2 regions of the Bradyrhizobium sp. GW821-FHT13H06 genome follow, and region 1 is predicted to be linked to the other one. Evidence: riboswitches for the same ligand, from Rfam matches in the RefSeq annotation. Region 1 holds a riboswitch; the other holds the start of a gene.
The links. A riboswitch is a leader RNA that binds a small molecule or an ion and turns the genes downstream of it on or off. The one in region 1 is predicted to bind S-adenosylmethionine.
Positions count from the first base shown of each region.

Region 2: it holds a riboswitch for S-adenosylmethionine, as region 1 does, so the genes downstream of both, metX (homoserine O-acetyltransferase MetX) here and AC1RQP_RS38320 (O-succinylhomoserine sulfhydrylase) in region 1, are expected to answer to the same signal.

Region 1 covers NZ_JBXAPN010000017.1:27,227-38,633, forward strand. The annotation lists gene AC1RQP_RS38315 (SGNH/GDSL hydrolase family protein) at 1-636, shown strand, start outside; gene AC1RQP_RS38320 (O-succinylhomoserine sulfhydrylase) at 701-1,888, opposite strand; SAM riboswitch at 1,964-2,043, opposite strand; gene AC1RQP_RS38325 (2'-deoxycytidine 5'-triphosphate deaminase) at 2,123-3,259, shown strand; gene AC1RQP_RS38330 (cytochrome-c peroxidase) at 3,291-4,391, opposite strand; gene AC1RQP_RS38335 (hypothetical protein) at 4,876-5,928, shown strand; gene AC1RQP_RS38340 (MATE family efflux transporter) at 6,094-7,536, shown strand; gene AC1RQP_RS38345 (SRPBCC family protein) at 7,672-8,073, opposite strand; gene AC1RQP_RS38350 (VOC family protein) at 8,194-8,553, opposite strand; gene AC1RQP_RS38355 (helix-turn-helix transcriptional regulator) at 8,610-9,449, opposite strand; gene AC1RQP_RS38360 (methylated-DNA--[protein]-cysteine S-methyltransferase) at 9,459-10,037, opposite strand; tRNA gene AC1RQP_RS38365 (tRNA-Gly) at 10,209-10,282, shown strand; gene AC1RQP_RS38370 (alpha/beta fold hydrolase) at 10,288-10,491, opposite strand; gene AC1RQP_RS38375 (alpha/beta fold hydrolase) at 10,500-11,279, opposite strand.
Region 2 covers NZ_JBXAPN010000013.1:186,884-198,290, forward strand. The annotation lists gene clpB (ATP-dependent chaperone ClpB) at 1-2,014, opposite strand, end outside; gene AC1RQP_RS35895 (MOSC domain-containing protein) at 2,257-3,045, shown strand; gene AC1RQP_RS35900 (TIGR02594 family protein) at 3,202-3,846, opposite strand; gene AC1RQP_RS35905 (alpha/beta fold hydrolase) at 4,060-4,923, shown strand; gene metW (methionine biosynthesis protein MetW) at 5,072-5,734, opposite strand; gene metX (homoserine O-acetyltransferase MetX) at 5,737-6,939, opposite strand; SAM riboswitch at 7,025-7,104, opposite strand; gene AC1RQP_RS35920 (chorismate mutase) at 7,261-8,109, shown strand; gene hisC (histidinol-phosphate transaminase) at 8,140-9,237, shown strand; gene AC1RQP_RS35930 (prephenate/arogenate dehydrogenase family protein) at 9,234-10,169, shown strand; gene AC1RQP_RS35935 (DUF2125 domain-containing protein) at 10,290-11,407, opposite strand, start outside.

The sequences.
Region 1 (11,407 bases):
GTCATCGTCGCGTTCGGCTCGTCGTCGACTCAAGGGTTCGGCGCGAGCTCGCCGGAGTTCAATTACCCCAATCGTCTCGCCGCGCAGCTGCGCCGGCACTATCCGACCGCCGACATCAGCGTCGTCAATGCCGGCGTCGGCGGCGAGGACGCCCCCGAGATGATGAAGCGCCTTCAGACGCAGGTGATCGACATGCATCCGGATCTCGTGATCTGGCAGGTCGGCACCAACGCCGTGCTGCGCAATCTCGATCCCGGCGAAACCGCCAAGATGGTGGAGGACGGCATCAGCCGCATCCAGGCCGCGGGCGGCGCCGACATCGTGCTGGTCGATCCGCAATATTCGCCGGCCGTCAACCAGCGCGCCGAGAGCGCAGGCAAGATGGTGAAGCTGCTCAGCAAGGTCGCCGAGCTCCGTCACGTCGGAATCTTCCCGCGCTTCGAGGTGATGCGCGACTGGCATGAGAAGCAGGCCATTCCGGTCGAGGGCTTCGTGATCGCCGATGGCCTGCACATGAACGATTGGGGCTATGCCTGCTTCGCTCAGCTGTTGGGTGACGACATCATCCGTTCCGTCGGCCAGATCAAGCTCGGGGTGAACGTGCCCGCGGACGTGCGGACGTACCGGCCGATGTGAGAGGGCGAATAGGGAATGGCGAGTAGCGAATAGATCGACCTATTCGCCAATCACTATTCGCCATTCACGCCTTCTCCAGCGCCGCCGTCAGATCCTCGATCAGATCGTCGGCATGTTCGAGCCCCGCGGAGAAGCGAATGAATCCCTCGCTGATCCCGAGCGCGGCACGGTCCTCCGGCTTCAGGCGCTGATGCGTCGTCGTCGCCGGATGCGTGACGAGGCTCTTGGCGTCGCCGAGATTGTTCGAGATCTTCGCAAGCTTCAATTCGTTGAGCATGCGGAACGCGGCCTGCTTGCCGCCCGTGACCTCGAAGCCGACCAGGGTCGAGCCGCCGCGCATCTGCTTCTTCACCAAGGCTGCCTGCGGATGATCGGCGCGGCCGGGATAGACCAGCCGCGAGATCTTCGGATGGCTCGCCAGCACCTCGGCGATGCGCGCTGCGGTCTCGGTCTGCGCGCGCACGCGCACGCCCAGCGTCTCCAGGCCCTTGAGCAGGACCCAGGCATTGAACGGCGAGATCGAGGGGCCGGTCTGGCGCATGAAATTGTGGATGTGTTCGGCGATGAAGGCTTCCGACGACAGGATGATGCCGCCCAGGCACCGGCCCTGGCCGTCGATATGCTTGGTCGCGGAATAGACGACCACGTCGGCCCCTAGCGCGAGCGGGCTCTGCCAGATCGGAGTGGCGAACACGTTGTCGACCACGAGCCGCGCGCCGCCCTTGTGCGCGATCTCGGCGATCCCGGGGATGTCGAGGACGTCGAGGGTCGGGTTGGTCGGGCTCTCCAGGAAGAACGTTTTGGTGTTGGGCTTCAGCGCGCGCTGCCATTGGTCGAGATCGAGCCCGTCGACCAGCGTGGTCTCGATGCCGTAGCGCGGCAACAAGTCCTGGATGACGTAGAGGCACGAGCCGAACAGGGCGCGCGAAGCCACGACGTGATCGCCGGCCTTGAGCGGTGCGAGGATCGCGGTCGTCACCGCGGCCATGCCGGTCGCCGCCGAGCGGGCGGCTTCGGCGCCTTCGAGCTCGATCATGCGGCGCTCGAACATCGCGATGGTGGGGTTGGAGTAGCGCGAATAGATGAAGCCGGGATCCTCGCCCTTGAACCGCGCCTCGCACTCCTCGGCGCTGTTGTAGACGTAGCCTTGGGTGAGGAACAGCGCCTCCGACGTCTCGCCAAATTGCGAGCGCAGGGTCCCGGAATGGACCAGGCGGGTTTCGGGACGGTAGTTGGCAGGCGACTTCGACATAGGACCCTCCGACATGACCATTCGATGCGCAAACGGTCACAAAAAAACCGGCCTGGATATCTCCACTGGCCGGGATCACAGAGGTCCCCGGCCTGTTTAGCGACTTATTTAACGTGGCTGCAAGCCGGCCGGCTCAAATCACCACGGGATAAGTGATGCTCATATTCCGCAATGCCCTTTCCGTCAAGGCGTCCATCGGCTAGCCGTAACAGGCTGTTTTTCCCGTATGTCGGGATGCAAGAGAGCCCTGATGAGGACCCCCGGTTGACGTTCACGGTCGCCGCCGACGCCAATGGTATCCTGCCCGACCGCATGATCGCGGCGATGGCGGAAGCGGGGCTCATCCTGCCCGAATACGACTTTGTCGAGAGCCAGATCCAGCCGGCGAGCCTCGATCTGCGCCTCGGCGATATCGCCTATCGCGTCCGCGCGAGCTTCCTGCCCGGTCCCGGCGCCACGGTCGCCGAACGCATCGATGAATTGAAGCTGCACGAGTTCAGCCTCGCCGACGGCGCGGTGCTGGAGACCAACTGCGTGTACATCGTGCCGCTGCTGGAAAGTCTGGCGCTGCCGCCGGAAATCGTCGCGGCAGCCAACCCCAAGAGCTCGACCGGCCGGCTCGACGTCTTCACCCGCGTGATCGCCGACGGCACCCGCCGCTTCGACATGATCGGCGCCGGCTATCATGGCCCGCTTTATGCCGAGATCAGCCCGAAGACCTTTCCGGTGCTGGTGCGCGAGGGCTCGCGCCTGTCGCAGGTGCGTTTCCGCACCGGTGATGCCATCCTCAATGCCGACGAGCTCGAGGCGCTGCATGCCGCCGAGCGCCTCGTCGACATCGACGATGCTGACCTCTCCGGCGGTGTCGCCGTCTCCGTCGACCTCTCCGGCGAGAAGGCGAGCGGCTTCGTCGGCTATCGCGCCAAGCGCCACACCGGTGTCGTCGACGTCGATCGCCGCTCCGGCTACGCGGTCGAAGACTTCTGGGAGCCGATCTCGGCCCGCCCCGACGGTAGCCTCATCCTCGATCCCGGCGAGTTCTACATCCTCGCCTCCAAGGAAGCTGTGCAGGTGCCACCCGACTACGCCGCGGAGATGGTGCCGTTCGATCCTTTGGTGGGCGAGTTCCGCGTGCACTATGCCGGATTCTTCGATCCCGGCTTCGGCTATGCCGGCGCCGGCGGGCAGGGCTCGCGGGCCGTGCTTGAGGTGCGCTCGCGCGAAGTGCCGTTCATCCTCGAGCACGGCCAGATCGTCGGCCGCCTCGTCTATGAAAAGATGCTCGCCCGCCCCGACGCGATGTACGGCCAGCGCATCGGCTCGAACTACCAGGCGCAGGGCCTGAAGCTGAGCAAGCATTTTCGGGTGTAAGTGTCAGCAAGCGCTGCGCGTGAACCATGGCTCAAAGCGGCGGCTTCGGCCGTGGCGGCTTCGGACCAAAGGCGCGTGCCGTATCGCGCTGCGGACGGTTCACCCTGGTTAGTGCGAGCTGTCGCGCATACTCCTTGTCGCCGGCGTCCTTGTATTGCGGACTGGTCAGTGCCGCCATCAACGCCACCACGTCGTCGATCTCGGTCTCCCTCAGCGCCAGCGGCTGGATGTCCTCATCGAGCCACGCGTCAGCGACGCCGTCGCCCTTGTTGTAGTGATCCATGACGTCCCACAGCGTTTCCATCGATCCGTCGTGAAAGTAGGGCGCGGTCACCAGGATATTTCGCAGGCCGGGCGTCTTGAAGGACGCAATGTCGCCCGGCCGCTTGGTGATCAGGAAACGTCCCAGAACCGACATTTCGTTCGCGATCGCCGCGTTGTCGACATCCAGCGCACGTCCCTGCGCCAGCTCGCGCTCGGCCTGCTCCGCCAGCGCACCGACGCGATGCCGAAGGATGCCGATGCCGATGTTGTGAAAATCGTGATCGGTGAAGACAGTTGGATCGCGCTCTCTATCCGTCAGCGCATGGCAAAGATTGCAACGCGCCTTGTTGTTGAACAATTCCCAACCACGTTTGGCCGAATCGCTGATCGCATTCGCATCTCCAGCGATGAAATGATCGAAGGGCGAATCGAAGGACGCGAGCGTCCGTTCATAGGTTGCAATGGCGCGCAACATGTCCTGTTCGTTGACGCCGCGGCCGAAGGCCTGCATGAACTGGGCCTGATAGTCCTTGTCGCCGGCGATCTTGGATACAGCATCGCCGATGCTGGCCGAGCCCATCTCGAGAGCGTTGGTGATCGGCAGCGCCGCCTGCTGCTCAAGCGTGTCGACGCGACCGTCCCAGAACTGCGACTTGTTGTAGAGCGCATTCAGCACGGTCGGGGCGTTGCGTTGGCCGGCGCGCCCATGGATGCCGATCGACACTGGCCTGCCGTCGGTGAAGGCGCGTGCCGGATCGTGGCACGTGGCACAGGCGATGGTGCCGTCGCCCGAGAGCTGGGCGTCGAAGAACAGCTTCTGTCCCAACGCAACCGTCGCAGGTGCAAGCGGCGTTGCCGGCGGGATCACTGACGCTGTCAGCGCCGCGGGAAAACCGACCTGATCCCGCGAGCGCGGCTCGGCGAGTGGCCTTGCCCAGGCAGCGGCGGCGGTTGCCCCGGCGCCAGCGCTGGCGGTGGACTGACCACGCTGTCTTCGTCCGCCGCCGATACGGGAAGCAACGGCAAGATCTGCGACAGAAGCAGAAGAACAGCCAGCGATATTGCGCGCATCCGATAGCCCTTGTTCTCGGGACAAGTAAGAAAGCTAACACGAAAGGTCCTGAACGTCATGCTGAGCGAATCGATGAAAGCGTATCGAGATTGCTCCAAGCCGTAGACGAGCGAAGCGATATCCGGGATGATCAGAGGAAGGATCCGGATATAGCGTCGCTCATCCGGTTACTTTTCTGGATCGCCGATCTGGTCGGGCATGACGGCCGCGCGCGTGGCTCGGTTGCGTCGCCTCTCGCGCAATGACACAGTCCGTTACAACAGATCCATCGGGAGCAAGCATGAGGAGCGAAACAGAAGCGGCGCAGAAAGCGCAATGGAGACGCTGGCGGGCGGTCGCCGATCTCTATCATGCTTATTTCACCGGCCTCATCCTCACCGTGGTGACTCGGCGCGGGACAGCGGATGCCGCGGAATTCGTCTTCCGTGTGTTCCGCCGCCAGCAGCAGGAGCGTTTCCTGCCCGGGCTCGAGAAGCTCGGGCTCAGCCATCTGCCGCCGGCGGTGGCGGCTGCCCAATATCATTATCTCTCCAACTGGATCGGCGGCGTGCATGTCGAATACATGTATGAGAGCGACAGCAAAGCCTGGATTCGCTATCCGCCGCCACGCTGGATCTGGAGGGGCACCGCGATCTGCGGCGTGCCGGGCGAGGTCAGCCGCGCGATGCTGCGTGGCTGGCACGCCAACAACGGCGTTGCGCTTGGTGATCTCAGGCTCGGCTTCGTCTGCACCAAGCAGAGCGTCGATGGCCAGGATGGGCTCGAAGGCTATTATCATCAGTACGACCATCCGCTCGAGCTGGACCAGCGCCTGGTGTTCGCCCGTCATCTGGAAGCTCCATTGTTCGATGCGAAGACCGCGCCGGCGCTGCCGGTCGCGAATTGGCCGAAGCCGCGTCTGGAAAAAGCCTATCGCAACTACGCCATGGAATATGTCCGCACCGCCGCGCCCGTGATGGTGCAGCTGTTCGGTCCGGAGGATGCCGGCTATCTCCTGCATCTCACCGGCAAGCTGATCGGCATGCAATATTTCGACGAGGTTGCCCCGGCGCTGGCAATGACCCGCGGCGGCGCGAGAGAGTTCGCATCGTTCCTGAGCGCGTTGTTTGCCGCGCAGGATGATGCGGCCGAGACCACGCAATCAGAAGGCACGTTCGAAATACACCAGCAGAGCTGGAAGCTGATGGACGACGTCGCCGACCACCACCCCGCTTGTGCGCAGGTGCTGGCGGGATTGTTCGAGGGGCTCGCCGCGGGGTGCGGACGGCACATTGGCGTGCAGATGCGCTCTGCGGCCGCTGGCCGTCCGCCCCTGGTCTGGACGATCGGGTAAGTTCACCGATTGGGAGCGCTGCCGCAGGGCACGCCTGCACCCGACGCAGGAAGAATCGGCGCGCACCGTGCTAACAAGTCCCCGCCGCGCCCTGCGCGCGAATGGATTGATTGGCACACCCGTTCATTGCCGCGCCGCAAATGGCGCTTCTGCCCGGGAGAGGACATGACGGACATCGCCGAGATCCCGGTCGATGAGCAAGAGCGCCCGCTGCCGCCGCCCCCGCGCTCCGTCAAGAGCGCGCTGACCGACGGGCCGATTCTGCGCACGCTGCTCTCCCTCGCCTGGCCGAACGTGATCGGCTTGTCGGCCGGCATCTGCGTGGTGATCGCGGAGACCTCTTATGTCGGCCGGCTCGGTGTCGAGGCGCTGGCGGCGATGGCGCTGGTGTTTCCGACGGTGATCCTGACCATGACGATGTCGGGCGGCGCCATGGGCGGTGCGGTGGCCTCGGCCATCGCGCGTGCGCTCGGCGCCGGCGATCGCGAGCGCGCCGGAACGCTCGCCGTGCATGCGATGCTGATCGGCATCAGCTTCGGTCTCGTCTTCATGCTGGGCATGCTGATCTTCGGGCCCAGGGTGCTCGAAATGCTTGGCGGCCGCGGCGCCGTGCTGACGCATGCGATCGCCTACACGCAGGTGTTTTTCGGCGGCGCCGTGCTGCCGTGGTTGCTCAACACCATGGCGGGTGTCCTGCGCGGCACCGGCAACATGAAGCTGCCGTCATTTCTCATCCTCAACTCCGCGGCCTGGCAGATCGTGCTCGGCGGCACGCTGGGTCTCGGGCTCGGACCGGTGCCGCAGTTCGGAATGCGCGGGGTCGCGGCCGGCGCGCTGATCGCCTATTCCATGAACATCTGCATCATGGGCTGGTACCTGTTTTCCGGCCGCGCGCGGATCGTACTGAGGTTGCGCGGCTTGCGCATCCGATGGGCGATGTTCTTCGACATCCTCAAGGTCGGCGCCATCGCCTGCTTCTCGCCGCTACAATCGGTGCTGACGATCTCGATCTTCACCCACATGCTGGCGAAGTTCGGCACCGCGATCCTCGCCGGTTACGGCATCGGCGCGCGGCTCGAGTTTCTGCTGACCTCGATCGCGTTCTCGTTCGGCATCGCCTGTGTGCCGATGGTCGGGATGGCGATCGGCGCAGGCCGCATCGCACGCGCCCGGCGCATCACCTGGATCGCCAGTGCGGCCGCTTTCGTGGCGGTTGGTGCGCCTGCGTGCCTCGTTGCGATGTTCCCGGATCTCTGGGTCAACATGTTCACCGACAGCGTGGCCGTGCGCGCGGCGAGCCATCAATATCTCTCGACCGTCGGGCCGTTCTACGCCTTCTTCGGCCTTGCAACGACGATGTATTTCTCCTCGCAAGGCGCCGCCAAGGTGATCGGCCCGGTGCTCGCGCAGACGGCGCGGCTGATCTATATCGCGGCCGTCGGCTGGTGGCTGTCGACGCACGACGCCAGCGCGCAGAGCTTCTTCTGGCTGGCCGCAAGCTCGATGGTCGTGCTCGGTGTGCTGTCGTGCTCCAGCGTGGTGCTGACACGCTGGGGGCCGCGCAAGGCGAAAGCTGCGATCAGGCCGGCGCTTTCAGCTGCCGACTAAAGCGTTAGCTGGCAAATCACTGTCCGCACCCCTCATGGCATGCTCCTCGCGTGCTTGGCTCCATCGGGAGAGCGGAGCCGACCGGACGTACGCGGGCATGGTTACGGCTGGCGAGGGCGCGCCCTGTGAAGAACATCACGCAGACGCAGGCGGGAATGCCCTGTGGATCGCGCCGACGGCCTCCTTCGTTTGCCCTTGAATGTAGGCCGCGAGCTCGTTCGGCAGCACGTCGATGATCCAGACCAGCCGGCAGCGCACCTCGCTCTCGGCGATCACCTGCACGGAGGCGCTGTAATGCTTCAGCCGCTCGTTGCTGATCGCATAGACGAGGCGCTGTCGCGCATCGTCGCAATCGACCAGCACCTCGCGTGCGACCGAACCATTGGCAAAGGTGACGATGCGCGCATCGTCGTCGAGCGTGCAGGCGGTGACGAAGCCCGGCACCAGCCGCTGGTGCAGCGCGCCGAAATCGCGCACCGCGTCCCAGACGTCGCGTGCGGAGGCGGGGAGGGGGATGTCGTTGCGGATGGACGCCATCAACGTGTCCTTGATTGTGATAAGTGGTGCCGCGGGCATCGTCATTGCGAGCGTGGCGAAGCAATCCAGAAATGTTTCCGCGGGGACAGCCTGGATTGCTTCGTCGCGAGAGCAGAGAGCTCACACGCAAACCGCCTCGACATTGTTGCCGTCGGGGTCGATCAAGAACGCCGCATAATAGGTCGGGCTGTAGTCCTTGCGCGGCCCGGCGCCGCCATTGTCGCGGCCGCCGCTCTTCAGGCCTTCGCTGTGAAACGCCTTCACCTCGTCATGGTTCTTGGCGCGGAAGGCGATATGGGCGCCTTCGGCCTTCCGGCCCTTGTTCAGGTGCAGCCACAGCGCCGGCTCGCCCTTCGGCCCGAAGCCGGCATAACCGTCGCCACTCGAGCACAGGACATAGCCGAGCGGCGCCAGCACTGCGGTGTAGAAGCGTGTCGAAGCGTCGAGGTCGGCAACACGCAATCCGATGTGGTCGTACATGTTCGTCTCCATTGCAGAAGCGTGCCGAGAGGGGCACGCGGCGGAGACGACCCTAGTCAGTTGAGGGCAGGCTGCTCTTGGAGAATCTTGCGCTGTCCCTTCGAGGCCTGGCGGAATTTGGTCGGGGATACGCCGGCAGCGCGATGGAAGGTGCGGACGAAATTGGAGAGATCGCCGAAACCGACGTCATAGGCGATGTCGGTGATCGCGATGTCGTCGTCAGTGAGCAGCCGCGCGGCGTGCCGCAGCCGCGAGCGCACCAGATATTGATGCGGGGTGACGCCGAGCACGCTCGAGAACAGCCGCAGGAAATGGAACGGGCTGAGGCCCGCCTGCCGCGCGGCCTGTTCGAGGTCGAGCTCGGCATGCGAGTTGTCGTCGATCCACAGCGCGGCCTCGACGGCGCGGCGGCGGTCGCGCGCGGTGGGGGTAGCTGGCTTGCGCACCTTGCCCGAGACGACGTCAATGAAGCGGCCGGCGAGGATCTGGCCGATCTCGTCGAGACCGAGGTCGCTGTTGCCATCTGCTGCCGTCTGGGCGAGCTCGCCCAGCACCATCAGCTCGGGCAGCGGCGGCGTCGCGCCGATTTGCCAGACCTCACGGCGCCCGCCGAGAGTCTCGACCAGCTCCTCGCTGAGAAAGAACGACAGGCAGACGTCGCCGGACACGTGCTCATGCGTGCAGGTGTATTCCTCGCCGGGGGCGCCGACCAGCATCGAGCCTGCCACCAGCTCGAAGAAACCGGCGCGGCAATGGCAGCCGAAGCTCCCTGCGCGGACATAGGCGATGGAATGGCCGGCGCGGCATTCGGCAAACGGCGTATCGTCCGGTCCCGCATCGCAGCGAAATTCGGAGACCGTCATTGATGGCGTCGTCAGCAGCGTGGTCGCATCCATCCGGCCTATCTAGGTAGGCGCGCGGGGCGGAGCAACGGGCAGCAGCACCTCGAACAGCGTCTTGCTGGCGACGGGATGGGCGCCTTCGAGCGCCAGCAGCCGCCGCTTGGAGATCATGCCGGCATAGGGCGAAAGCCGGTCGGTGTAATTGCCGGTCTCCAGCACCCGGTGACAGGGCACGATCAGCATGTAGGGATTTTTGGCGATCGCCTGCGCCACCGAGTGCACGGCGCCGGAGGCGCCCAGCGCCTTGGCGATTTCGTGGCAGGTGCGCGTTTCGCCGCGCGGGATCGTGCAGGTGTACTCGTAGACCCGCCGGTTGAAGCCGGGCACCCCGCCGGCGTCCAGGCTGACGTCGGAGAAATCGGGGTCGCCGCCTTGCAGCAGGCCGACAATCCCCTCGATCGCCAGCTCAGCGTTCTCGGACGGCCGCTGCTCCCGTGCCTCGGGATGGGCCAGGAAAATCCGGCGGCGGGTGTCGATCTCCCGCGCCTCCGGCAATTGCACGGCGACCACGCCGGTGCCGCTCCAGATGATGCCACAGCGCCCCAGCGCCGTGTCGAATATCGCGTAAGCACGCCCCGCCATGCACACGCCCCACTCAGTGCACGTTTCGCCCCAGACACGAAATCATAACACCGCCACAATCCGGCGCACTTGGAATCTTTTCAGGACGTTAACAACCGTCGGGCCGGGCGCGCCAAACCGCTTGGCGGGACGCGCCGTCTCGGCTAATCAGGAGGGGCGCAAGGCGCGTAAGCGGGCGTAGTTCAATGGTAGAACGGCAGCTTCCCAAGCTGCATACGAGGGTTCGATTCCCTTCGCCCGCTCCAAGACTTTAGCCCGGCAAGCTTCGCAGAAACTCCACGATCGCCGCGTTCACCTCCGCCGGCCGCTCCTGCTGCGTCCAGTGTCCGCAGCCGGGCAGCATTATGATCTCGCGGAGCTGCGGCACCCATTGCTTCATGTGGGCGAGATGATCGGCCGCACCGGGGAAGGCGATGACCATGTCGTGGTCGCCTGCCATGAAAAGCGACGGCACCACAACCTTCACGCCCTCGAAGGCCCCATCAATTCCCAATTGCGATCGATGTTGCGGTAGTAATTGAGCGGCCCGCGAAAACCGCTGCGCGTAAATTCGGCGCCATAATAGTCGAGATCGGCGGCGCTCAGCCACGAGGGCAGCGGCACCTGCATCTTCGGCAACATTCCGTCCTTGCGCGAAACCATGCCGACGCCAACGGTCCGTCCCTGACGCTCGGCATTGGCGCGGATCGCCGCGGCCCCTTCGCCGGAACCGCCAAAGAGCATGGCACGGAGCGTTGCGCGAGGATCCTGTTCGAACTCCGCTTCGGCGATACCCGGCTCCTGGAAGTACAGCTGATAGAACTGCGCATCCGCCGTCTGCGGCATGACGCTCGTCGGCCGCACAGGACTGCGCGGTCGATAGGGTACGCTGAGGATAGCGGCGGCGCGGAAGCGATCGGGCCGCAGGCGCGCCGTGTGCCAGGCGATCGTCGCACCCCAGTCATGGCCGACGATGACGGCATCCTTCGCCCCGAAGGCGTCGAGCACGCCGACGAGGTCGCCGACCATGTGGAGGATCGTGTATTGATCGATTGCTTCGGGCCGGTCGCTCTTTCCGTATCCACGCATGTCGGGCGCAACCGCGTGGTAGCCAGCCGCTGCCAACGCCTCGAGCTGATGCCGCCAGGAGTACCAGCCTTCCGGAAAGCCGTGGCAGAGCAGAACCATTGGCCCCTCCCTCTGCTCGGCGACATTGAGGCTGATGCCGTTGGTCTTGATCGTCCGCTGCGTCGGCTCGCCCATATCGTCGCCTCCGATTGGTGATTGTGGTTGGTGCCCATCCTAATCGGCCCAACGTGCTCAGCAAAGATTCTAATATATTGGTCTTCCCGCTCCCGGCGTTTGCCTCTGTGCGCGCTAGGCTGCTCTTG
Region 2 (11,407 bases), on a different contig from region 1:
AAGGCCGGCGCCGCACCGCTTCGGTGAGCGCACCGCCCTCGTCATAGCCGACGTAACCCGGAGGCGCGCCGATCAGCCGCGAGACCGAGTGCTTCTCCATGTATTCGGACATGTCGAGGCGGACCATCGCGGTCTCGTCGTTGAACAGGTATTCCGCGAGAGCTTTCGTCAGCTCGGTCTTGCCGACGCCGGTGGGCCCCAGGAACATGAACGAGCCGGTCGGGCGGTTCGGGTCTTGCAAGCCCGCGCGCGAGCGGCGCACGGCGGTTGCGACCGCACGCACGGCCTCGGCCTGGCCGACGACACGCTTGCCGAGCTGCTCCTCCATCTTGAGGAGCTTCTCCTTCTCGCCTTCAAGCATCTTGTCGACGGGCACGCCGGTCCAGCGCGAGACCACCTGCGCGATGTGGTTGGCGGTGACCGCCTCCTCCATCATCTCGCCGGAGCCTTCACGCGCCTCGATATCCGCCAGTTGCTTCTCCAGCTCCGGGATCCGGCCGTAGGCCAGCTCGCCGGCCTTCTGGAATTCGCCGCGCCGCTGCGCGTTGGCGAGCTCGACACGCAGGCCGTCAAGCTCGGCCTTCAGCTTCTGGGCATCGGAGAGCTTGTTCTTCTCCGCGCTCCAGCGCGCCGTCAGCCCAGCAGACTTCTCCTCGAGCTCGGCAAGGTCCTTCTCCAGGGTCTGGAGCCGGGTCTTTGAGCCGGGATCGCTTTCCTTCTTCAGCGCCTCCTGCTCGATCTTGAGCCGGATGATCTCGCGGTCGAGCGAATCCAGCTCTTCCGGCTTGGAATCGACCTGCATCTTCAGCCGCGCCGCGGCCTCGTCCATGAGGTCGATCGCCTTGTCCGGCAGGAAGCGGTCGGTGATGTAACGGTTGGACAGGGTCGTGGCGGCCACGAGCGCGGAATCGGTGATCCGCACGCCATGGTGCTGCTCGTACTTGTCCTTCAGCCCGCGCAGGATCGAGATGGTATCCTCGACCGAGGGCTCGCTGACGAAGATCGGCTGGAAGCGCCGCGCCAGCGCGGCGTCCTTCTCGACGTGCTTCTGGTACTCGTCGAGCGTGGTCGCGCCGATGCAGTGCAGCTCGCCGCGGGCAAGCGCCGGCTTGAGCAGGTTGGAGGCGTCCATCGCGCCGTCGCCCTTGCCGGCACCGATCAGCGTGTGCATCTCGTCGATGAAGAGGATGAAGGTGCCTTCGCTTCCGGTCACTTCCTGGAGCACGGCCTTCAGCCGCTCCTCGAACTCACCGCGATATTTCGCGCCGGCGATCAGTGCGCCGAGGTCGAGCGAGAGCAGCTTCTTGTCCTTCAGGCTCTCCGGCACGTCACCATTGACGATCCGCAGCGCCAACCCTTCCGCGATCGCGGTCTTGCCGACGCCGGGCTCGCCGATCAGGACGGGGTTGTTCTTGGTCCGGCGCGAGAGCACCTGGATGGTGCGACGGATCTCCTCGTCGCGGCCGATGACCGGATCGAGCTTGCCGTCGCGCGCGGCCTGGGTCAGGTCGCGGGCATATTTCTTCAGCGCATCATACGCGTTCTCGGCGGTCGCGGAATCCGCAGTCCGCCCCTTGCGCAGCGCCTCGATCGCCGCGTTGAGGTTCTGCGGGGTGACGCCGCCCTTGTTGAGGATGGTGCCGGCTTCGCTGGACTTCTCCAGCGTGAGGCCGAGCAGCAGCCGCTCCACGGTGACGAAACTGTCGCCGGCCTTCTCGCCGGCCTTTTCGGCGGCGTCGAAGGTGCGGGCGAGCTCGGGTGCGAGGTAAATCTGGCCGGCGCCAGCGCCGGAAACCTTCGGCACCTTGCCGAGGGCGTCCTCGGTCGCCTTCAGGATTGCACGGGAATTGCCGCCAGCGCGGTCGATCAGACCGGCAGCGAGCCCCTCATTGTCGTCCAAGAGGACTTTCAGGAGGTGCAGGGTGGAAAACTGCTGGTGCCCCTCGCGCATCGCGAGCGACTGCGCAGACTGAATGAAGCCCCTGGAGCGTTCGGTATACTTCTCGATGTTCATTTTTCTGTCCCTCGGCCTGCCTCTCATGGAGCCCTCAAAGGCACTCCAAATGGCATCTTCATTGGGTTTCCGCCTGGCGTGTTGACGTTCCTCAACCCGCAAACGGTCGTTATCAGCCGGCGCTGGCGCCAGCCTGATCCAGATGTGGGAAGCGTGGCCTCGGATCGGAAGAGGCGACTTCACAATTTCGTGCGCGCTTAGACCCGCTTGGCGCGAGCAGGCCGAATCCCCTAAGTAGCGGCATGAAAGCCAGCCAGACTGCCGAGATCACCGGCCTTTACCGTTACCCGATCAAGGGCCTCACGCCGGAAGCCCTATCCCGCGTGACCTTGCGACCAGGGGAGACCCTGCCCGCCGATCGCCGCTACGCCATCGAGAACGGGCCGAGCGGCTTCGATCCCGAGGCCCCGGCCTGGAAACCGAAGATCCAGTTTCTGATGCTCGCGCGCAATGAGCGGCTGGCCGAGCTCGACAGCCGGTTCGACGACGCCACCAATCTGTTGACCATCCGCAAGGACGGCCAGATCGTCGCCAGGGGCGATCTCGAGACCGCCGCCGGCCGCGCCGCGATCGAGGCCTATTTCAGCGAGAACTTTCAGCCGGAGTTGAAGGGCCCGCCCAAGGTTCTGTCCGGCCGCGACCACAGCTTCTCCGACGTCGCCCGCAAGGTCGTCTCCATCATCAATCTCGGCAGCGTCCGCGCGATCGAGACTATGCTCGGCGGCGCCGCCGTGCACCCCCTGCGCTTCCGCGCCAATCTCTACGTCAAGGGCTGGCCGGCCTGGTCGGAGCTCGAGCTGGTCGGCCAGACACTTGCGGTCGGGCCGGCCCGGCTGAAGGTGATCAAGCGCATCGTCCGCTGCCCCGCCACCAATGTCGATCCTGAAACCGCCAAGCGCGATCTCGAGATCCCGCCCACGCTCTCGCGCCATCTCGGCCACATGGATTGCGGCATCTACGCCGAGGTGATCGAAGGTGGCGAGATCGGCGTGGGCGATGCGGTTGCGGTGGAAGAGCCGAAGCTGCTGTGAGAGCCACACTGCCGTAGGGTGGGCAAAGGCGCCTTTGCGCCGTGCCCACCACTTCTCCGAGCTGGCAGAAGCCGTGGGCACGCTTCCGCCGTCGCTCTTCGAGCTATGGCGGACAAGTCGCTTTGCCCATCCTACGAGACCGTCGCTGTCGTCACCTCAATTCGGCATCACATACGCATAGATCCGGCCGCGCGAGACCGGCGCTTCGCGGACGCGGTTGCCGCTGTTGCCGGAGATCATGATCGGATTGCCCTGCGCATCGACGCCGGTGATGATGCCGACATGGCCGCCCCGGCGGCCGCGCGACATCACCGCGATGGCGCCGACCTGCGGACCGGAGACGCGCGTGCCGTAGCGCGCGAACGAGCTGGCCATGTCGGAGCCGGTGCCCTGATGGCCGGTGTGCTGCAGCACCATGTTCATGAAACGCGCGCACCACAGGCTGCCGCGCCCGGTCGGATTGCCGCCGAGATAGCGGCGCGCCTCGGACACGAGGCCTGAGCCGCCACTGAGGCCGCCGCTCATGCCAGCACCGCCGGCATTGGCATTCGGATCATAGGTGGCCTGGGTGTTGGCGAAGCCGCTCGCCTGCAATTGCGCCGCGCTGCGCTCGAAGCGCGAGCTGCGTGCACGATGGCGGTAGTGATGATGTCTGGCGTGGTGCACGTAAGCGTGCCGCTCTGCGCTATGACGATGATGCGGCCGTGCCGAGGCCGGAGAAACGAACGCGACGACCGCCGCAAAAAAGAACGCCAGCGCGACAACACAACGCGACAGGCGGAACGCAAACAACTCAACCATTCTCATCCTTCGTTACACCCCTACTTTCCGATCGGCCGGTGAAGTGGCCGACATAGGTCAGGCCGTTAAGCCGCCCGATGTGGCGAGAAAAAGACACCGCGTCGGCGAATAGCTGCGATGATTTTGTGCCGGTGCTGGTTCGATGCTGCCGCATTGCGGACAACAGCGTTAACTGCGATCCTGCAAAGGCGGCTTGACAGAGGGAAACAGTTAATGCCCCACGCCACGACCAGGGACGACGTCCGCATCTATTTCGAAGAGGCGGGTCAGGGAACGCCGATACTTTTCCTGCACGAGTTTGCGGCCGACTACACCAATTGGGAGCCGCAGATGCGCTACTTCTCGCGCGGCCATCGCTGCATCACCTATTCGGCGCGGGGCTACACGCCGTCGGACGTGCCTGACGGCGAAGTCTACACCTACACGCATTTCTACACCGATGCGCTCGCGGTGCTCGATCATCTCGGGATCGGTCGCGCCCATCTCGTGGGTCTGTCGATGGGCGCCTATTCCTCGCTGCAGATCGGATTGAACGCCCCGCAGCGCGCCTTGTCGATGACGCTCGCCGGCGTCGGCTCCGGCTCGGAGCTCGACAATCTCGACAATTGGCGCAAGCAGTGCCGCGCCAATGCCGAGCAGTTCGAGACATCAGGCTCTGTCGAAGTCGCAAAGATCACACGCGAGACGCCGAGCCGGATTCCCTTCCTGGTGAAAGATCCGCGCGGCCACGCCGATTTCTATGCCGCGCTGGCACGGCACGACGCCAGGGGTTCGGCGCGCACGATGCGCGGCTTCCAGGGCGGACGTCCCTCGATCTACACGATGATGGACGCGATCGCGAAGGTGGCAACGCCCGCGCTGATCATCTGCGGCGACGAGGACGATCCCTGCGTCGGGCCCAGCCTGTTCCTGAAGAAGCACCTGCCGGCCGCGGGCCTCGCGATGTTTCCGAAGTCGGGCCACGTGCTCAACCTGGAAGAGCCCGCGCTGTTCAACGAGAGCGTGGAGCGGTTCGTCACGCTGGTGGAAGCCGGACGCTGGCCGGTGCGCGATCCGCGGTCTTTGGCGGCGCATTAGAACGCGGCGTCACCAAGGACTCCGTCATTGCGAGCGCAGCGAAGCAATCCAGAATCCCACCGCGGAACGACTCTGGATTGCTTCGCTGCGCTCGCAATGACGAAGGATGGACTGCAGCTCTTCATCATCGAGGAGCGCGTAGGGAAAGCTACTTCCCGCCGCCCCTGCTCAGCAAGAACACCGCCTGTTCGCCGAACATGTTCCACACCCACCAGGGCAGGTTCAGCGGCACCGGGCGGCCGTAGAGATCGAGCGCGATGGAGCGCTCCATCTTGACGTTGATCTCGTCGCAGAGCTCGACGAAATCCTTGATGGTGCAGAAATGGATGTTGGCGGTGTCGTACCAGGTCGCCGGCAGGTTCTCCGTGCGCGGCATGTGGCCGCCGATCAGGAGCTGCAGCCGCATCTTCCAGAAGCCGAAATTCGGGAACGAGACGATGGCCCGGCGGCCGATGCGCAGCAGGTTCTCCAGCACCACACGCGGCTGCCGCGTCGCCTGCAGCGTCTGCGACAGGATCACGTAGTCGAAGGCGTCGTCGGGATAGTTGACGAGGTCGGTGTCGGCGTCGCCCTGCACCACCGCGAGCCCCTTGGCAACGCAGCGGTTGACGCCCTCGCGCGACAGCTCGATGCCGCGCCCGTCGATGCCGCGGGTCTCAAGCAGCTGAAGCAGGTCGCCCTCGCCGCAGCCGACGTCGAGCACCTTCGAGCCCGGCTTGACCATCTCGGCGACCAGCAGATGATCGGCGCGAAACTGACCGGACTGCGCGGACGAAAGCCCCCCCAGCGGCAGCACTTCCTGGACAGACATTGCTAGCGGTCCTTGCCGGTGAGCCCGCGGGCCTTGCCTGCCGATTGCAGGAAGGCGCGGGAGATGTCGAAGAATTCGGGCACGTCGAGCAGGAAGGCGTCGTGGCCGCGATCGGTTTCAATCTCCGCGAACGACACCCGCGCGCTCGACGCGTTCAGCGCGTGCACCAGCGCGCGCGATTCCGAGGTCGGGAACAGCCAGTCGCTGGTGAAGGAGACCACGCAGAAGCGGGTCTGGATTCCCGCAAACGCCTTCGCCAGCACGCCGCCATGGTCGGCCGCGATGTCGAAATAGTCCATCGCGCGCGTCAGATAGAGATAGGAGTTGGCGTCGAAGCGCTCGACGAAGGACGAGCCCTGGTAACGCAGATAGCTTTCGACCTGGAAATCCGCGTCGAACGAGAAGGTCGGCAGCTCGCGGTCCTGCATGCGCCGGCCGAACTTGCGATGCAGCGCCGCGTCGGAGAGATAAGTGATGTGCGCCGCCATCCGGGCCACCGCGAGCCCGCGATGCGGATGGATGCCGTGATCGGCATAGCCGCCGCCATGCCAATCGGGGTCGGCCATCACGGCCTGGCGCCCGAGTTCGTGGAAGGCGATGTTCTGCGCCGAGTGCCGCGTCGCGCAGGCAATCGCCAGCGCGGAGAACACGCGGGCAGGATAGGCCGAGGTCCATTGCAGCACCTGCATGCCGCCCATCGAGCCGCCGACGACGGCAAACAGCGTGTCGATGCCGAGCCGGTCGATCAGCATCGCCTGCGCGCGCACCATGTCGGGGATGGTGATGACGGGGAAATCCAGGCCCCAGACCTTGCCGGTGGCGGGATTGATCGACGCCGGCCCGGTTGAGCCCATGCAGCCGCCGATCACGTTGGAGCAGATGATGAAGTAGTGCTTGGGATCGATGGGCCGGCCGGGGCCGACCAGCGTCTCCCACCAGCCAGGCTTGCCGGTGACGGGATGCACATTGGCGACGTGCTGGTCGCCGGTCAGCGCATGGCAGATCAGAACGGCGTTGGAGCGATCGGCGTTGAGTTCGCCATAGGTCTGGTAGGCGATCTGGAACGGGGTGAGATCGACGCCGCAATCGAGCCGCAGCGGCTGCTCGGCGCCGAAATGCGCTACCTGCGAGCTCGGGTGATCCACCTCGTGCGACCGTTCGTCGGCGCTGATCGCAGGACTGGGTACGGACTTGACGCCAACCATCATCGACCTCGTTTGCGACTGCCGTCAGACCGCCGCTGGAATCAGGCCATGAAAAACCCGGCCTGAACGATAGGTTCGGCCGGGATCGGAAGCGTCCCCGGCCTGTTTAGCGAGTTTTTTAACGTGGCTGCAAGCCGGCCGGCTCAAATGACCACGGAACAGGCAAAAGCTACCGTCTTGGGCGGTTTTCGTCAAGTCGCGGTCCGGATCGATCGAATTCGTCTCCATCTGATCGGCCAAAAAGGCCGTCATTTCTCTTTGCTTTCGCCGCCCGACTGCCTAATCAGGACACTCCCCATTCCGAACGATCGACAGCCAGATATGTCCCAACGTCCGCCCGCGCCGCCATCGCTGCAGGAACTGCGCAAGGAGATCGACGCGATCGACGAGGCCATGCATCGCCTGTTGATGCAGCGCGGCGACATCATCGACCGCCTGATCCAGGTGAAGCAGACCCAGGAGGTCGGCTCGGCGTTCCGCCCGGCGCGCGAGGCCGCCATGATGCGCGACCTCGTGCGGCGCCATCGCGGCATCCTGCCGCTCGACACGGTCGAGAGCATCTGGCGCGTCATCATCTCGACCTTCACCTATGTGCAGGCGCCGTTCTCCGTGCATGCCGACATCTCGGTGAGCGAGCCTGCAATGCGCGATTCCGCGCGCTTCCATTTCGGCTTCACGGTGCCTTACGTCGCGCATTTCAGCGCGCAGGCCGCGGTCGAAGCGGCGGCGAAATCCAAGGGCGATCTGGCGCTGGTCTCGGCGACCTCCAGCCGCACGCCGTGGTGGCTCTTGCTGGAGGAAGCTGGCGCGCCGAAGATCATCGCGCGAATGCCCTTCGTCGAACGTGCCGATCATCCGGCGGCGATGCCGGTGTTCGCGGTCTCGCGCGTCCCCGACAGCGCCCTGGTGACGGAGGTCGAGACCTTCAGCGTGCGCGTCTCCGGTTGGAACGCCGAGGTCGCGCGCGCCCTGTCGCCGCTCGCCGAGATCGTGGCGGTGCCCGATACCGCCTTCGATGGGGCGGCGCTGCTGGTCTCGGTCACCAGCGCGACCAGCATCGACAAGATCAGGGCTGCCCTGATCGAGGCGGGGGCCTCGGTACGCTCCACGGCTCTCGTCGGCAGCCACGCAACGCGCTATACGGTGCCCCCGACCGGGGCGAAATCGTAAATCGCGCGCCTCGCCATTTCGGAGTTGAAGATGTCCCGCCCCGTGCCGAATCCCGGCATTCTCGATATTGCGCCCTACACCCCCGGCAAGAGCCCGGTGCCGGAGCCGGGCCGCAAGGTGTTCAAGCTCTCGGCCAATGAGACGCCGTTCGGCCCCTCGCCCAAGGCGATCGAGGCGTTCAAGCGCGTGGCGGATCATCTGGAGGACTATCCGGAGGGCACCTCGCGCGTGCTGCGCGAGGCGATCGGCCGTTCTTTCGGGCTCGATCCCAACCGCATCATCTGCGGCGCCGGTTCGGACGAGATCCTCAACCTGCTCGCCCACACCTATCTCAGCCACGGCGACGAGGCGATCTCCACCACGCACGGCTTCCTGGTCTACCCGATCGCGACGATGGCGGTCGGCGCCAAGAACGTCGTCGCGCAGGAGACCAACCTCACCGCCGACGTCGACGCCATCCTGAAGGCCGTGACGCCACGGACAAAACTGGTCTGGCTCGCCAACCCCAACAACCCGACCGGCACCTACCTGCCGTTCGACGAGGTCAAGCGGCTGCGCGCCGGCCTGCCCTCGCACGTGCTGCTGGTGCTCGACGCCGCCTATTCCGACTACGTCTCGCGCAACGATTACGAGATGGGAATCGAGCTCGTCGCCACCACCGAGAACACGGTGGTGACGCACACGTTCTCCAAGATCCACGGCCTGGCTGCGCTGCGCATCGGCTGGATGTTCGGCCCCGAGCACATCATCGACGCGGTCAATCGCATCCGCGGCCCCTTCAACGTGTCGACGCCGGCGATGTATGCCGCGGTCGCCGCGATCGAGGACACCACGCACCAGGCAATGTCGAAGCAGTTCACCGAGACCTGGCGCAACCGGCTCACCGAGGAGATCGGCAAGCTCGGACTGAAGGTGACGCCGAGCGTCGCCAATTTCGTGCTGATCCACTTCCCGACCGACAAGGGCAAGACTGCTGACGACGCCGACGCCTTCCTGACCAAGCGGGGCCTCGTGCTGCGCGCGCTGAAGAACTACGGCCTTCCGCATGCGCTGCGCATGACCATCGGCACCGAGGAGGCCAACCGTCTCGTGATCGAGGCCTTGCACGACTTCATGGGCGGCAAATGAATGCTGATCCGCACTTCCAGCGCGTCGCGCTGATCGGCTTCGGCCTGATCGGCGGCTCGATCGCGCGCGCTGCGAAGCTCCAGGGCCTGGCCGGCGAGATCGTCACCACCGCGCGCTCGGAGAAGACACGCGCGCGGGTCGCCGAGCTCGGCATCGTCGATCAGGTCGTGGCGACCAATGCGGAGGCCGTGAAGGATGCCGATCTCGTCATCCTCTGCATTCCCGTCGGCGCCTGCGGAGCGGTGGCGCAGGAGATTGCCGCGCATCTGAAGCCGGGCGCGATCATCTCCGACGTCGGCTCGGTCAAGGGCGCGGTGGTCAGGGACATGGCCCCGCATCTGCCGAAAGGCATTCATTTCGTGCCGGCGCATCCGGTCGCAGGCACCGAGCATTCGGGCCCGGATTCGGGATTTGCCGAGCTCTTCATCAACCGCTGGTGCATCCTGACGCCGCCGGAAGGCACCGAGACGGCGGCCACGGAACATCTGCGCGCGTTCTGGGCGGCGATGGGCGCCAAGGTCGAGGTCATGACGCCGGATCACCACGATCTCGTGCTCGCCATCACCAGCCATCTGCCGCATCTGATCGCCTACACCATCGTCGGCACCGCCGACGAGCTGGCGCAGGTGACGGAATCCGAGGTGATCAAATTCTCCGCCGGCGGTTTTCGCGATTTCACCCGTATCGCCGCGTCCGACCCGACGATGTGGCGCGACGTCTTCCTCGCCAACAAGGAAGCCGTGCTGGAGATGCTCGGCACCTTCACCGAGGATCTCGCCAAGCTCACCCGCGCGATCCGGCGCGGCGACGGCGAAGCGCTGTTCGATCACTTCACCCGCACCCGCGCCATCCGCCGCGGCATCGTCGAGATCGGCCAGGATTCGGCCGCACCCGATTTCGGCCGGCCGCACGCGGCGCTGAAGAAGCCGTAGCTCTCTCCGTCATGGCCGGGCTTGTCCCGGCCATCCACGCGCATCCGCGATTGACGAAAGACGTGGATGCCCGGGACAAGCCCGGGCATGACGACGGAGTGTTTGGCGGGCGTATCTTGTTCAATACAGCGGCGGGATCTGGCCGACCTTGACCGGGCCGAGCAGCACGGCGCCGTCGACGAATTTCAGCGGGAAGCTTCGCGCCTTCCTGCCTTCGAGCGTGCTCTCGGTGCCGATCGAGTTGATGCCGGCGGCGACGCCGGCATTGGCGTTCTGCTTGATGACCTTGCCGAGCCCGGGCACGGCGCGATCGAGCGCGCCGAACAGATTGTTGAGGTCCTGCGACTTCACGCCGGGGGCGACGCGGTCGAGCGTTGCCTGTGGCACGCCCTCCTCCAGCATCTTCTCGATGCCGAGCGCCGGGATCACGCGCTCGAGGCCGGTCACCGTCATCTGCAATTCGCCGTCGAGCCGGCCGTTGGCCGAAAGGCCGAGCGTGCCGGCCGCGATCGCGATCATCTCGCCCTGCTGGATCCGAGACTGCACGATCTCGATATGGCCGCCGGCAGCCTGGATCTCGCGGAAGCGCTGCGGCCACGGCTTCGGCGTGAGGTCGGAGAGGCCGGTGATCTTGGCGCGGGTGTCCGCCTCGAACGGCTCGGCGAGCAGGGGATGAACGCCCTGGATGCTGCCCTGCGCGACATGGACCACGGTCTCGATCACGGGGTGATCGGACGGTGATCCATCCGCGAGGCGGCCGTGCAGCTCGACCTGCTTGGCGCGCGCGAGCGGCACCTGCAAGCTGCCATCGACACGGTTGAGGGCGGGGTCGTCGAACACGATGGAGGCGCGATCCGGCACGGCAGGCAGACCGGCCACGCTGGCGCGGCCCTTGCTCCAGTTCACCACGAAGGTGTTTTGCGTGATGCCGTCGATCAGCGTCGCTGGCGCGGAGAATTCGGCGATGACGCGCTTGGGATCATAGACCTGGGCGACGACCAGGATGTTGTCGAGCTTCGCCGTGAACGGCGTCTTGCTCGCGTTCTGCGACACCAGGGCGACGCTGGCGCCGGAGCACTGGACCTCGAAGCGGAACGGGAAGCCCGCGATCGAGCGCTTGGCGCAATCATAGATGCGGCCGGACTTGGCCTCCTGCGCCCGCCAGGCGTCTGCGGCGATTTCGGCCTGCGACGCCGCGTAGAACCAGAAACAGCTCCACGCGACCGCGAGGATCAGGA